Regions from separate parts of the Dyella sp. 01L423 genome, predicted to be linked through region 2. Evidence: predicted binding sites of a transcription regulator. Region 2 holds the regulator's gene; the other holds the start of a gene.
The links. The regulator FliA, encoded in region 2, starts transcription of late flagellar genes. The targets are predictions, from matches to a motif close to TAAAGTTTNNCNNNCNNNGGCCGATAA.

Region 1 (7,027 bases), on a different contig from region 2:
CGCCGTCGCCGAAGATCACTTTCTGTTCGCTGCTCACGCGCAGGATCTCGCCGGTGGCATCGAACAACAGGCCGATACGTCCCTGGCGGAACTCTACGATGGCGATCTTCGAGGCATCGCGCGCGCCGCCCTCAGGCAGCTTCAATAACTGGCCCAGATGCACGATGGGTATCAGGCGTCCGCGCAGGTTGAACAGCCCCAACAGATAGCTGGGCGCCAACGGCACCTGGGTGACCACCGCCGGAAAAGTCACCACTTCCTGCACGGCCGTCACCGGCAGTACGAGTTCGGTATCGCCCAGGTGGAACGAACCGAAGAGTTCAGTGGCTTCCTGACGCGTCGGGGTGGTGATGGATGGGTCCATGGCGAGGCTCCGGTTCACGTCGTACGGCCGATGGTTTTGATGGCGTAGTGGTGTTGCGCGCAATCGATCACGAGCTGGCGGCCGTTTTCACCCCCTACGTCAAGGTGCACGAGCTTGATCCTGGTCTGGCTGATCAGCTGCTGCGCCATGCGCGCGTTCTGCTCGCCGATCAAACCGTGCCTTGGCGCCTTGACGTGCTGCACCATGCAGGCGCCGCCCACGATCACGGCTTCCACCTCGTCCTGCCGGGCACGATCGAGTTCCATCATGGACAGCAAGGTGGGCACGGCGCCGGTGACGTATTTCGCGCCCTCGCCTGCCGGCTCCTGCGGCGACTCCGGCAACAGGCAGTGCGCCATCCCGTAAATGCCGCGGCGACGCCACAGCAATCCGATGCCGACGCATGAGCCCAGGATCGCGCGCAGCACGTCGTTGCCGCTGCCAACCCTCACTTCGCACATGCGTACCTGGATATCCTCACCCTCAGGCATGCATGCGCTCCTGTCGTCGATAAATCAGCGGCTGCTCAAAATCGAAGCCGACGTTGAGCCGGGTCAGCGATTCCGATTCGCCGATGATCAGCACACTGCCGGGCGACATGGCGCGGCGCACGTTCTCGAGCACGCTGCACTGCCCGTCTTCGTCGAAATAGATGAGGACATTGCGCAACAGGGTGATGTCGAAGCCGGCAGCGCCGTCCAGCCGTTTGTGCAGATGATGCTCGCGGAACACGATGTGCGAACGCAGTGTCGGCGACGCAAGATAGCCGTCGCTGCTCGGCTGGAAGTACTTGGCCAACCACTCGGGCCTGGCGCGCTTGAGGCCTTCGATGCTCTTGCCCTGATAAAAGCCCGCCTTGCCCACCGCCAGCACCTGGCTGGCGATATCGGTGGCGAGTATCTGGTATTTGAATGCCGGATGATGCTCGCGAAATTCCTCGCACATCATGGCCATCGAGTAAGCCTCTTCGCCGGTGGACGCCGCCGCCGACCACAGCTGCAGCGTGGCGCCGCGATGCTCGCGGAACCACTCCGGCAGCAGCTGCTGCCAGAGCTGATCCCAGATGCGCGGCGTGCGGAAGAACGAGGTCTCGTTGGTGGTCACCAGGTTGATGAAAGCGCCCACTTCCTCCGGCTGCGCCTCCAGCACCGCGAGATAGTCGCGGTACCGGTTGAGCGACAGCGCCTGCAGGCGGCGGCGCAGGCGGCCCTGTAGCAAGGTCCACTTGCGGTCCGCCATATGGATGCCCGTATGGCGCTGCACTCTGTCCAGCAGGGCGCGCTGGGTGGCCAGATCGATCTCGCTCTCGATTTCCATCCGCGCGTTCCTCAGACCACGAACCGCTGGACCGTCCGATTCAGTTCATCGGCTCCCTGGGTGAGCGAGGTGGTGGAGCGGGCGATGGTGTCGCAGGCAGCGGCGGACTTCTCGGTTTCTTCGGCCACTTGTTGGATCGCCGCACTCACTTCGCGCGCCGCCACCAATTGTTCGTCCGCGCCGCAGGAGATCTCGGAAATCGCCTGGGTGGTGCGGCCCACGCCGGCGACGATCTTCTCGAAGGCTTCGCCGGCCTGTTTGGAGATCTCGCTGCCTTGCGCGACGCGCTTCACCGATTCGTTGATCAGTTTGGAGATTTCCTTGGTGGCCTGCGAGGAACGTTCGGCCAGCTTGCGCACTTCGTCCGCCACCACCGAAAAGCCCAGGCCGTGCTCGCCCGCGCGCGCCGCTTCGATGGCGGCGTTGAAGGCGAGCAGGTTGGTCTGGCTGGCGATCTCGCCGATCACCTTGATGATCTCGCTGATGTCTTCGGAGGATTTGTTGATCAGCTCCATCGACTCGATCGAGCGCGCAATCGCCTTGGCGCCGCGTTCGGCTTCCTGGTGGGTGTCTTTGGCGAGCTGATCGGCGCTGCGCGAGTTGGTGGCGATGGAGTTGATCGAGGCGGTGAGCTCTTCGATCGACGCATTCATTTCTTCCACCGTGGCGCCGAGCAGCTGCGCGCCACTGGCCACGCCGCTGGCGCGGCCGGCGATCTCCTGCGAGCTGCCGGAAAAGCCGCTGGCGTTGTCGACTACCTTGCCGATCACGCTGCGCAGGTCGCTCATCATCTGCTGGATGCCGTCGGCGAGCTGATCGATGGGCTCGCTGCCCTCCACGCGCACTTCACCGGTGAGATCGCCCTCCGCGGCCAGGCGGACGGCCTTGAGCAGCGCTTCGACTTTGCGCTGGTCGTCCGCAGCGCGGTGCTTCACGCCCTCTTCCATTTCAACTTGGGCGGTGACGTCGGTGGCGAACTTCACCACTTTGCTGAGTCGACCGTTGCCGTCGTAGATGGGGTTGTAGGTCGCCTGGATCCAGATCACCCGGCCACCCTTGCCCAGACGCTTGTAGCGGCCCGCGTCGAACTCGCCGCGGTTGAGCTTGGCCCAGAAGTCCGCGTAGGCCTGGCTGGCCGTGTAGCTGTCCTCGCAAAACAGGCGGTGATGGTGGCCCTGGATTTCCTCCAGCTCGTAGCCCATCGCCTTGAGGAAATTATCGTTCGCGCTGATCACGTGGCCGCCCAGATCGAACTCGATCATCGCCTGGGCCTTGTCGATGGCGTTGACCTTGCCTTCGAATTCCGCCTTCTGCTGGCGATTGGCGGTCACGTCCGTGGCGAACTTGATGACCTTGTACGGCTTGCCGTTTTCGTCGAACACCGGGTTGTACGAGGCGTTGATCCACACCTCACGGCCGTCGCCGCCGATGCGCTTGTATTCGCCGCGATCGAGCACGCCTTTGCCGAGGTTCTCCCAGAATTTCTTGTACTCGGCGCTGGCTGCATAAGCCGGATCGCAAAAGATGCGATGGTGCTGGCCGCGAATATCCTCAAGCGTGTAACCCATCGCCTTGAGAAAGTTGTCGTTGGCGTGGAGCACCTTACCCTTCAGGTCGAACTCGATCACTGCCTGCACGCGATGCAACGCGTCGCTGACGGCGCGAAGCTCGTGCGGCACGAGCTGCAACTCCGGTGTCTCTTTTCCCATCGCCCTCTCCCCCCGTTATTGGGCACGCATTGGCTGCATGCCCGTGAAATCCCTGCGGGAGGGCGCTGGCACGGATCGCTGCGCGCAGCGATCCGGCTCCTCTTCCAGCGATGCGCAGCGCCGCCCCAAACACGTTGCGCGTGGGGCGTCGGCTACCGCGTTTGTCTCTCCCGCGTGAGAGGTATCGGCGTGGGGAAGATCGCCTTGAGGCCTAAAAACAAGGTGAAAAAGCGTGAGATTCGCAAGATGCGTGAGATTGGCGACCCGATCGCTTCGACATTGTCCGTTTCGCGAAAGCTGGATCGAGGCAATGTGATGGCCATCACAATCGATGGCCTCACATCATCAGGAAATGCTCCGACGGTCTATGGCTTAAGACATATCAGATCGTTGGTGCGACGAAACTCAAGGTGCCGCTGCGCGCTTCAGATTGGACTGCGGGCGCGCCACCGCATACATCTCCCACGCGATCTGCTTGAGCAGAGCCGTGCGGTCCGCACCGACGGCATACAGATCGAAGTGCGTCTTGTTGGGCAGGAAGCGGATGTCCGACTTCGCGTGCAGTCCATCGAGCACCGTCTTGAGCCGATGCGCCGAACCATCCAGGTAGAAGGTGTCGGCCGTACCCACGATCAGGTGGATCTTGCCATCCAGGTCCGGCGCCAGCTGCGGCCACTGGGCCTGCAGGCGATGGGCAATGTCATAGTGGTCGCGCCAGTAGTCGACCACGCTTGCGTTCACGTCGCCGGTATCGCGATCGAACATCGCCAGCGGACGGCCATCGGCGCCGCGCGGCGAGAACACCCATTCGAACGACGCCATCTGGCCGCCGTAGCTGCCGAACACGCGCTCCAGCTGCGCGTACTGCTGGTAGGTTGCGATCACCTTGCCCTGGTCGCGTATGAGCGGATATGCGGTGCCTTCAGGGTTGCGATAAACGTTCGCGTGCGCCGCATACAGATCAACGCCGGTGAAATCATGGAAGTCGCTCGGATCGGGCGAGGTGGACCAAGTGCCGCCGAAGATTTTCGGGTAGCGCGTCTGCAGCCATAGCGTGGCCCAGCCGCCGGACGAGTGGCCGTTGAGGAAGCGGCCCGAGGCCTTGGCATCCATGCGATAGCTGGATTCCAGCTGCGGCATCAACTCCTCGGTCAGTGCCTTGCCCCACGGCCCGTTGTTCACCGAATCGACAAACTCGTGCGTGCCCGTGGGCAGGGATTCGTCGAGCAGCACCCAGATCATCGGCGGCATCTGCCCGTTGGACATGGCCAGCCAGGTGTTGGCGACGACGCCGGCGAAGTGATCCATGCCGCCGCCGAAGCCGTGCGTGTAATACACCACGGGATAGGTCGTACTGGCCTTGGCATCGTAGCCAGGCGGCAGCAAAACCATGCCGCGCATATGGATCGGCCGGCCCCAGAAGGCGGTGAGTGCGGGACTGACGAAGTCGATGGTCTGCACGTGCTTGCGTGCTTCGGGCAACGCCTCGCGCGCAGCCGGATTGATCGAAGGCGACAGCGCCCACGGATCGGCGGCAGGCAATCGAGTCGCCAGTTTGATCGGCGGCAGGCCAGTGGCCGGCAGATGCACCTTGATCACGCCGCTGACCAGATCGCCCTCGCCACGGCCGCCATAGTTGTAGCTATGGTTGGCGTCGAGCACCGCCTGCACGTAGTAGTCACCAGGAGGCAACTTGCTGAACGCTGCCGGGTAGGACTGCTGGTCGGCATCGATGTCGACGCCCTGCCCCGCCACCAGGCGATTCACTTCGCGCGCGGCCACGTTGACCTTGTCGGGTGAGAGCGGATCGAGATCCACCTCCTGGACCTTGCCGTTCTTGGCGCCAGCCTCAGCGTCCTTGGCCGGCTCGGCAAAGACCAGCAGCCGACCGGACGCCACCTCCGTGCCGGCGACCGCCAGGTCCACGTGGAAACGCTGCGCCGCGCTGGTCTGGTCGGCGGCCACGCAAGTGGCGGCGGCCAGTCCCAGGCAGAGCAGGACGGCAAACTTCAATCGATGTGACAGCATGACTCACTCCCAGGTGGGTGATTACCTTTAAAACGAACATTCAACGGACTGGCCGACAAAGTCCATCACCCTGCCTCACGCCGGGGAGCTTCAGGGGATGCGCTCGCCAGTGCCATAGGGGGGCGCGTCCTGTTGCCTGATCCAGTCCGCGAGGAGACGAAAGTAGCCATCAGTGATGCGCGTGACTCGGCGGCTGCCATCCGGGTTCTGCACGAATTCGTACATGCCGTGACCGGTGTGTGGAAACACGTAGAGGTCGATCGGCTTGCCTTCGTGTTTGAGTGCGACCAGGCGTTCGCGCGTCTCGCCGCTGGGGGCGTCGCGGTCGTCGCCGGCCAAAACCCACAGCTGCGGCATGCTCAACGCGCGGATGGCGGCGATCGCGTCGTAGTTCCAGAGGATATTGAGATTGTCGTAGCGAGGTGCGCCGGTGCGACGCAGATCGGCTTCTTGCTCAGCCAGCAGCTCGCCGGTGAATTCGCCCTCGATGGCATGCAGCCAGGGTTCCTTGGCGAACTTGCGCTTCACCGCGGCCAGTTGATCGTAGCCGGCAGTGAAATGCGACGCCATCACCGCGTCGGTGGCATCGGTGACTTCGCGTGCCTTGGCGATCGCCGCGGCGTCATAGCCTTTCTCCTGCATCTCCAGCGCGACTTGCTGCTGGTCTTCCTCCAGCGGCGTCATCACCAGACCGAAGCCGACGGCCACATAGTCGGCATGCGCCAAGGCCGCCGCACGCGGCGCCACCCAGCCACCCTGGCTGCCGCCGAAGAAGCCGGCACGCGAATAGCGGCCCGCTGCAAGCTTGCGCGCCTGACCGAGCGCGGCAGCGGCATCGTCCGCGAGCAATTCGAAGTTCTGCGTGTAGTCGCCGGCGGAATCACCGGTGCCGCGTCTATCGTACGCAAACACGGCCAGGCCTTCGGCAGCGAATACCAAGGGGTAATAGCCGCCAATGCCTGGGGTCTTTTCCGAACCGTGCACAAACACTACCAGCGGCGGCTTGCCATTGGACTGCGCCGGTTCGATCAACACACCCGCCAGCTCGGTGCCGTGACTCTTGAAGCGTGCCGGCGTTTCGCGCAACGCCACTTTTGCCTGCGCGATGTAGCGTCCATCAGGCTGACGCACACTCACCACGCCTTGTTCGCAGCGTACCCATGCATCGTCGCCATTGACGTCGCCGCGATGGCCATCGAGGAACGTATAGCGTTCCGGTGCATTCGCACTGCCAGCGGTAGGATTGGAGATCACCACCAGCGACTTGCCTGACTCTCCATACACGCCGTAGTCGCACGTTGCCGGTGCGGCGAACGCGACGCTTGCAAACGAGACACACAGCAGACCTGCAACGAGCCGTTTCATGGAAAGCGAACTCCACCGTGGGGACGCCGCCACTATAGGCAGCGTCCCGCATGCATCGCCCCTGCTATTGGTCAGGGCGCGCCGGAGGCCTTGGCCGCCTTGGCGGGCGACAGGCGCAGATCCTGGAAGTCGAAACTGAAATCGGTAAGCGGTGAGACCGGCTCCATGCGCACCTCGCGAATCTTGCCGTCGGCATCCAGCGCGTAGCTCACGAAGGCATCGGCGTTGAGCGCGCGATCATCCC
Region 2 (7,027 bases):
ATTTCGCGCATCTGCGTCTGCTTGTGGATCAGTGCCTTCAGGCGCGCCGACATCGGCAGCATCCACAAGTTGGCCAGCGCCACGCCGTAGATCGTCGCCACGAACGCAGCGGCAATGCCGTGGCCGAGCTTGCTCGGATCGGCCAGATTCTGCATCACCGCCATCAGGCCCATCACCGCGCCGATGATGCCCATGGTCGGCGAGAAGATGCCCGCCTGCTCGAACACCTTCGCGCCGGCCAGATCATGGTGTTCGCGCGCACCCACTTCGACTTCAAGCACGCCGCGGATGGCCTCGGGCTCGCTGCCGTCCACCAGCAACTGCAGCCCCTTGCGCACGAAGGTGTCGCTTTCTGCGTCGATCTGCGGCTCCAGGCCCAGCAGGCCCTGGCGACGCGAAATTTCGCTCCAGCCGACGATGCGGCTGATCAGGTCCGATGGCTGGTGCTGCGGCGGCTTGTACACCAGTGGGAACATCGACATCGCGTGCTTGAGCACCTTGCCGGAGTTCTGCACCAGCAGGGCCGCGATGGTGCCCATGAACACGATCACGAATGCGGCCGGATTCCACAGCGCTTCCACGCTGGAACCCTTGAGGATGGTGCCGACGATCACGACCACGAAGGCCAGGATCGTCCCGATGAGACTTACCAGATCCATGTCAGGTATTCACTCGGAGGGATGGGAGGAGTTGACCGTCGCTACCGGACAAACCGGCAAGATCCATCACCAGCGCAAGACGGCCATCGCCGGTGACGGTGGCGCCCGCCACGGCGGGCACGCCTTCGAACAGCGGGCCGAGCGGTTTCACCATGACGTCTTCGCGGCCAAGCACTTCATGCACCAGGCAACCCAGGCGCATATGGCCGATATGCAGCACCACCACGTGGCGGCCCGGCGCAGCGTCCACGCCGATCCAGCCACCGAGGTTGGCCAGGGCCAGCGCGCGGCCGCGGTGCGAAGCCACGGCGCGACCGTCCAGTTGCTGTTGCTGTCCCGCCGCCAGTTCGAACACTTCATCCACATTGCTCAGCGGCAATGCCAGCAGACGGGCGCCCACGCGCACCATCAGCACGCGCTGGATCGCCAGCGTCAGCGGCACGGCCAGCTCCAGCGTGCTGCCCTTGCCCAGCTGCGAGCGCACCGACAAGGTGCCGCCCAGTTCCACCACGCGGGTCTTCACCACGTCCATGCCCACGCCGCGACCGGAGATGTCGGAGACGGTGGCGGCCGTGCTGAAGCCGGGGCGGAAAATGATCTCGTAGCATTCGTTTTCGGTGAGCCGCGATGCCTGCGCCTCGTCCATCAGGCCCTTTTCCACCGCCTTGCGGCGCAGGACTTCCGGGTTCATGCCGCGCCCGTCGTCGGACACGGTGATCACGATGCGCTCGCCGCGTTGGCTCGCACCCAGCGTCACCTTGCCCTTGCGCGGCTTGCCGGCGCGTTCGCGTTCGTCCGGCATTTCCAGGCCGTGATCGAGCGCGTTGCGGATCAGGTGCACCATCGGATCGGCGAGTGCTTCGACCAGGCTGCGATCCAGATCGGTGCCCTCGCCTTCCTGGATCAGTTCCACTTCCTTGCCGAGCTGGCGCGAGAGATCGCGCACGATGCGCGGAAAGCGCTGGAACAAGCGGCCCACCGGCTGCATGCGCATGCCGAGTACGGCGTTCTGCAGGGCGTCGGCGACGCGGTCGAGTTCGGTGGCGGCCAGCTCGAGCGTTTCATCGCCAGTCTTGGCCGCGAGACTCAGCAGCCGGTTGCGCACCAGCACCAGTTCACCGGCGCGATGCACCAGGGCATCGAGGCGGGCGGTGTCCACGCGCACGGTGTTTTCCGGCGCAGGCGCGGCCTGCTTGGCCGGTGCAGCCGCGGGAGCCGGTGCAGGAGCAGGTGCAGGAGCTTGTGCCGGCGCATTCGCGCCCGGCAGTCCACCCTTGCCATGAAGATTGTCGAGCAGCGATTCAAACTCGTCGTCCGAAATCGTGCTTGATGTTGACGATGCGACGGGTGCACTCGTCGTCGCGCCAGGCTGGCCGCCCTTGCCATGCAGGTTGTCCAGCAGGGCTTCGAATTCGTCGTCGGAGATACTGCCCGACCCGGCTGCTGCCGCGGGCGCACCCGGTGCGCCGCTGCTGCCATAGAGGCTGTCGAGCAAAGCCTCGAATTCGGAATCGTCGATCGTGCCATCGCTTGGCGGCGGCGCTACCGGGGCGGCCACCGGTTTGGGCGCCGGTGCAGCGCCTTTGCCCGGTGTTAGCCGTTGCAGCAGGCCGGCTGGCGGCATCGCCATCGCCGTGCCGCCGGCCAGCGCAGCCATCATGTCATTGAGCAGATCCAACGCTTCCAGCAAGGCATCCATGCGGCTGGCGTCGAGCAGCAGCTGCCCGTTGCGCGCCACGTTGAGCAGATCCTCGGCGTGATGGCACAGCTGCACCATCGGCTCGATCGCGAGAAAACCCGCGCCACCCTTCACCGTGTGGAACGCGCGAAACACGGCGTTCAACAGCTCGGCGTCGCGCGGCGAGGCCTCCAGCCCGATCAGCTGATCGCCCAGGCGCTGCACCAGTTCCCCGGCTTCCACCAGGAAATCGTCGCGCAGCTCGTTGTCGAACGAGGGATCCATCGATCAGAAACCGAATTCGCTCAACAGACGATCCGCCTCGTCCTGACTGGTGACCTTGACCGGGCCGGCCGCGGCTTCGCCAGACGCCAGCGCGCCGGTGAGGCTCACCAGTTCCAGCAGCGAGTTCTCCACGCTGCCGATGAAGTTCACCACCTTCTTGATGCGCTGACCGGAAAGGTCCTGCCACGACTGGGCGACCACGAAATCGGCCAGGCCATCGCGGCAAGCATGGGCGAACGCCTGCGACTGCTTGGCCAGCACGTGCGCGACTTCGCCTTCGGTGGTGCCGTCGATCACCGCGCCGGCGTTCTCGGCCAGCGCGTCGGCCTGCGGGCGCATGCGCTCGACGAAATCGAGCGAGCGATGGGCCGCCTGCGAGCTCATTTCCAGCACGTCTTCCAGGTGCTTGCGCGCATCGGCGACGCTGCCCGGCACGCCTTCCTGGGCGAGATCGCCGCCGAGGCGGCGCACCGCATCGTGCAGGTCGCGCGCAAGCAGCCCCAAGGCGCGGAACACGCGCTGTTCGCGCTCGCGCACCAGCACATCGAGCGCCTTCTCAAAGGCAACACCATCGGCGCTGTTGAGCAAGGCATGCAGTTCGGGCGGCATCGCTTCGCCGGCCATCAAGGAAACTTGTGCGTTCATGCGGTGGCTCCGCTGGCGGCCAGGCGTTCGAAGATCTTGCTCAGCTTTTCCTGCAGTGTCGCGGCGGTGAACGGCTTGACGATGTAGCCGTTCACGCCGGCCTGGGCGGCGGCAATGATCTGGTCGCGGTTGTTCTCGGCGGTCACCATCAGCACCGGCATGCCCTTCAGCGAGGGCTCGGCGCGGATGGCGCGCAACAGGTCGATGCCCGTCATATTGGGCATGTTCCAGTCGGTCACGACCATGTCGAAGGCATTGTTGCGCAACATGGTCAGCGCGTTCTCGCCATCGTCGGCTTCCTGGATCAGGCCGTTGCTGAAGCCCAGTTCGACCAGCAAGTTGCGAACGATGCGCCGCATGGTGGAGAAGTCGTCCACCACGAGGATCTTCATATTCTTGTCCAAACGCTTTCTCCGCTGCGCGTAGATATGACTTGTGTTGAACAGGGACGAGTTGCGAGGACGCAACGACCGGACGTCGGTTCGACCCTGGTCGGCGCAGCGACCGTTCGGGCTCTCGCCCTAGTTACTCGCCCCTCGCCCCTTTACGTTTTCCTGCCTTCCTTTCCTGCCCCTCATGCCAACCGCTCATGCGCGCTCGCAAGCGCACGATGGCCTGGCCGTGGATCTGGCACACGCGCGACTCCGTCACGCCGAGCACCGCACCAATCTCCTTGAGGTTCAGTTCTTCCTCGTAGTACAGGGACATCACCAGCTGCTCGCGTTCGGGCAGGCCGCCGATGGCTTCCACCAGCGCCTCGCGCATGCCTTCATGCTCGACACTGTCCGCCGGGCTCAGGCTGTCGCCGTCGGCCACGTCGAACGCCGCGCCACCATCCGCGTCGTCCGGTGCGGAAAGGCTGAGCAGGCGTGCACTCGCCGCGTCAGCCAACACCTGGTGATATTCCTCGGCGCCCATGCCCAGTCGCCGCATTACTTCGGCGTCATCGGCATCAGAACCGGTTTCGATTTCAATCTGACGAACAACCTCCGCCATTTCGCGCACTTTTCGATGCACCGACCGTGGGGTCCAGTCGGTACGCCGCAATTCGTCGAGCATCGCGCCACGGATGCGGATACCCGCAAACGTCTCGAAGCTCGCATTCTTGCCGGTGGTGAAATTGCGCGCGGCCTCCAGCAAACCGATCATGCCGGCCTGAATCAGATCGCTCACGTCCACGCTGGGCGGCAATCGACCCATCAGGTGATAGGCGATCCTTCGCACCAAGGGAGCGTGCTGGCGAACCAGTTCGTCGGCACTCTGCCGCGTCAGCTGCAGATATTCGGAAGCCACACTCATGTCACCACCCCGTTGCTACTGCGGCCTGCCTGCTGAAAAAGGCGATGCGATCCAGGCCCAGTCGCTCGGGTTCACCCCATGTATCGACCGCACCCGCCAATTGCTTGAATGCCAATCCCGACCGGCTCGACGGCCACAGATCCACCACCGCGCTCTGGCGACGGATGGCCTGCTTGAGTCGTTCGTCATGCGGAACATGGCCCATGAATTCCAACGCCACATCGAGGAAGCGATCGCAAACTCGTGCGAGTTTCTGATGCAGCTGCCTGGCCTCGCCCAGGTTGCGCACCATGTTCGCCACCATGCGGAAGCGGCGCACGCCAAAATCGCGGCTGAGCACCTTGAGCAAGGCGTACGCATCGGTGAGCGAGGCGGGCTCGTCGCATACCACCACCACCACGTCATCCGCGGCGGCGGCGAACATCGCCACGTTGTCGGACAGTCCGGCGGCGGTATCCACCACGAGGTAGTCCGGCGGTGTCACCAGATCGTCAAACGCGCGGATCACGGCCGCATGTTCGCCCGCACCCAGCTGCGCCAGTCGGCGCGTACCGGAACCGGCCGGCACCACCTTGAGGCCGTGCGGCGCGGTCATCAGCAAGTCCTCGATCGAGCAGACGCCGTCGAGCAGGTGGCCGATGTGGCGCGTGGGCGTGAGGCCGAGAAGTACGTCGATATTGGCCAGGCTCATGTCCGCATCGAGCAGGATCACCTGGTGACCCGCGACGGCGAGCGCCATGCCCAGGTTCACCGACACCGTGGTCTTGCCCACGCCGCCCTTGCCGCCGGCCACCGCGATGGCGCGGCAACGCTTGCGCGGCGCACTGCCGCTCAGTCCATACGCCTGGTCCTGGACCGGCGCCTGTCGGCTATGTCGTTCGGTCAGCGCACGCAGCATGCCTTCCAACCCCATCGCCTGGTTCATTGCAAAGACACCGCTCATGCGCTTGCCACCGCTAGTCCGAAGCGATCCGCCATCACCACGTCATCGGCCGGCGCGGTGCCCTTGAGCACCTGCGCGGCACGGCACACCAGCACCCGGGCATCGGCTGTAGCGATGTCTTCGGGCACGCGCTGTCCATCGGTGACGTAGTCGAGCGCGAGTCGGTGACGGATCAGCACCGACAGCGCGCCGCCGAGGCTGGGTGCCTCGTCGAGTTTGGTAAGAATGCAGGCGTGCGGCTTGACCGGCAGGTAGGCGCGCACCGCCTCGTCGAGCGAGGAGGCATGCGCGTTGGCCGCCATCACCAGGCAGGCGCGCAGATCGCCGCCGTTGCCCAGCACGTCAAGCTGCTCGGCCAGGCGCGGATCGCCGCCAGCCAGGCCCGCGGTATCCACCAGCACGGTGTGGTGGCCACGCAGCAGTTCCAGTACATGGCGCAGGCTGTCGGCGTCATAGGCGGGATACACGCGCACGCCAAGCAGGCGGCCGTAGTGTTCCAGCTGCGCCGCGGCGCCGATGCGATAGTGATCGGTGCTGACCAGCGCGACCTGCGATGCGCCGTTGCGCATCACCGCACGCGCGGCGAGCTTGGCGATGGTGGTGGTCTTGCCCACGCCGGTGGGACCAACCAGCGCAGTCACGCCACGACGCTCCGAATGGTCGCGCGGGCTGATCGACAGGCTGCGGCTGAGTACACCCAGCGGCAGATAGCGCGCCTGCTCGGCGTTGATCTCGACTGGCAGTTCACCGACCAGCTGACGAGCCACATCCGGTTCGATACCCAGCCGCGTCATTTCACGCAGCACGCGGGCGCGCATCGGCTGACGGCGTTCCAGGTCGTTCCAGATCAAGCTCGACAGCTGGGTTTCCAGCAGGTCGCGCAGGCTGCCCAGTTCGGCGCGTACGCGTGCGGTGTCCTGCATGGCGCGTTCGAGCAGGGGATGGATCGAAGCGGTGACCTCACCGGCTACGTTGGTCTGCGCAGATTCCACCGGCGCGGATTTTTCCTCCAGCGCCTTGACCAGCGATGCGGCCTGGGCTGATGGCTTGCGAGCTACCGGCGCTTCGAGCGTGGGCTCCACGCGCTGTGCGGTGGTGGCACGACGCGAGAGCGACACGGTGACGCCGTCGTCCTCGCGACGATTCGCCGTCGGCAGCGGCGGCGGCATCACGTCGGCACGACGTGCCGCGAAGGAAGGCAGGTCGCTGTTCGCTGCGGGCGGTGCGCGGTTCTCCACTTCCAGCGGCGCGCCATGGCGCGCCGCTTCGCGCACCAAAGCTTCGTCGAAATCCACGGCCGCGATGATCTCGATGCCGTCGTCCATCCGGCGCGTGGACAGGATCACCGCATCCGGTCCCTGGTCCTCGCGCACTTCACGCATGGCCTGACGCATATCCGGGGCCACGAAACGCTTGATCTTCATGCCTTGCTGCTCCGCGAAACAGGAACGAGGGACGAGCGACGAACTTGCGCGGCCATGCCTCTCGGCACGTGCTGCCCATTCGCCAACGACTCGA

Region 1: the regulator FliA is predicted to act here: its motif matches at 3,572-3,598, upstream of AC1DMY_RS07040 (methyl-accepting chemotaxis protein).

The regions. Positions count from the first base shown of each region.
Region 1 covers NZ_JBFTSI010000002.1:103,975-111,001, reverse strand. The annotation lists gene AC1DMY_RS07055 (chemotaxis protein CheW) at 1-364, opposite strand, end outside; gene AC1DMY_RS07050 (chemotaxis protein CheD) at 379-855, opposite strand; gene AC1DMY_RS07045 (CheR family methyltransferase) at 848-1,681, opposite strand; gene AC1DMY_RS07040 (methyl-accepting chemotaxis protein) at 1,693-3,390, opposite strand; gene AC1DMY_RS07035 (alpha/beta hydrolase) at 3,796-5,418, opposite strand; gene AC1DMY_RS07030 (alpha/beta hydrolase family protein) at 5,509-6,783, opposite strand; gene AC1DMY_RS07025 (serine hydrolase) at 6,855-7,027, opposite strand, start outside.
Region 2 covers NZ_JBFTSI010000004.1:73,449-80,475, forward strand. The annotation lists gene AC1DMY_RS12950 (flagellar motor protein) at 1-659, opposite strand, end outside; gene AC1DMY_RS12955 (chemotaxis protein CheA) at 661-2,622, opposite strand; gene AC1DMY_RS12960 (protein phosphatase CheZ) at 2,626-3,267, opposite strand; gene cheY (chemotaxis response regulator CheY) at 3,264-3,671, opposite strand; gene AC1DMY_RS12970 (RNA polymerase sigma factor FliA) at 3,793-4,566, opposite strand; gene AC1DMY_RS12975 (nucleotide-binding protein) at 4,568-5,509, opposite strand; gene flhF (flagellar biosynthesis protein FlhF) at 5,506-6,933, opposite strand.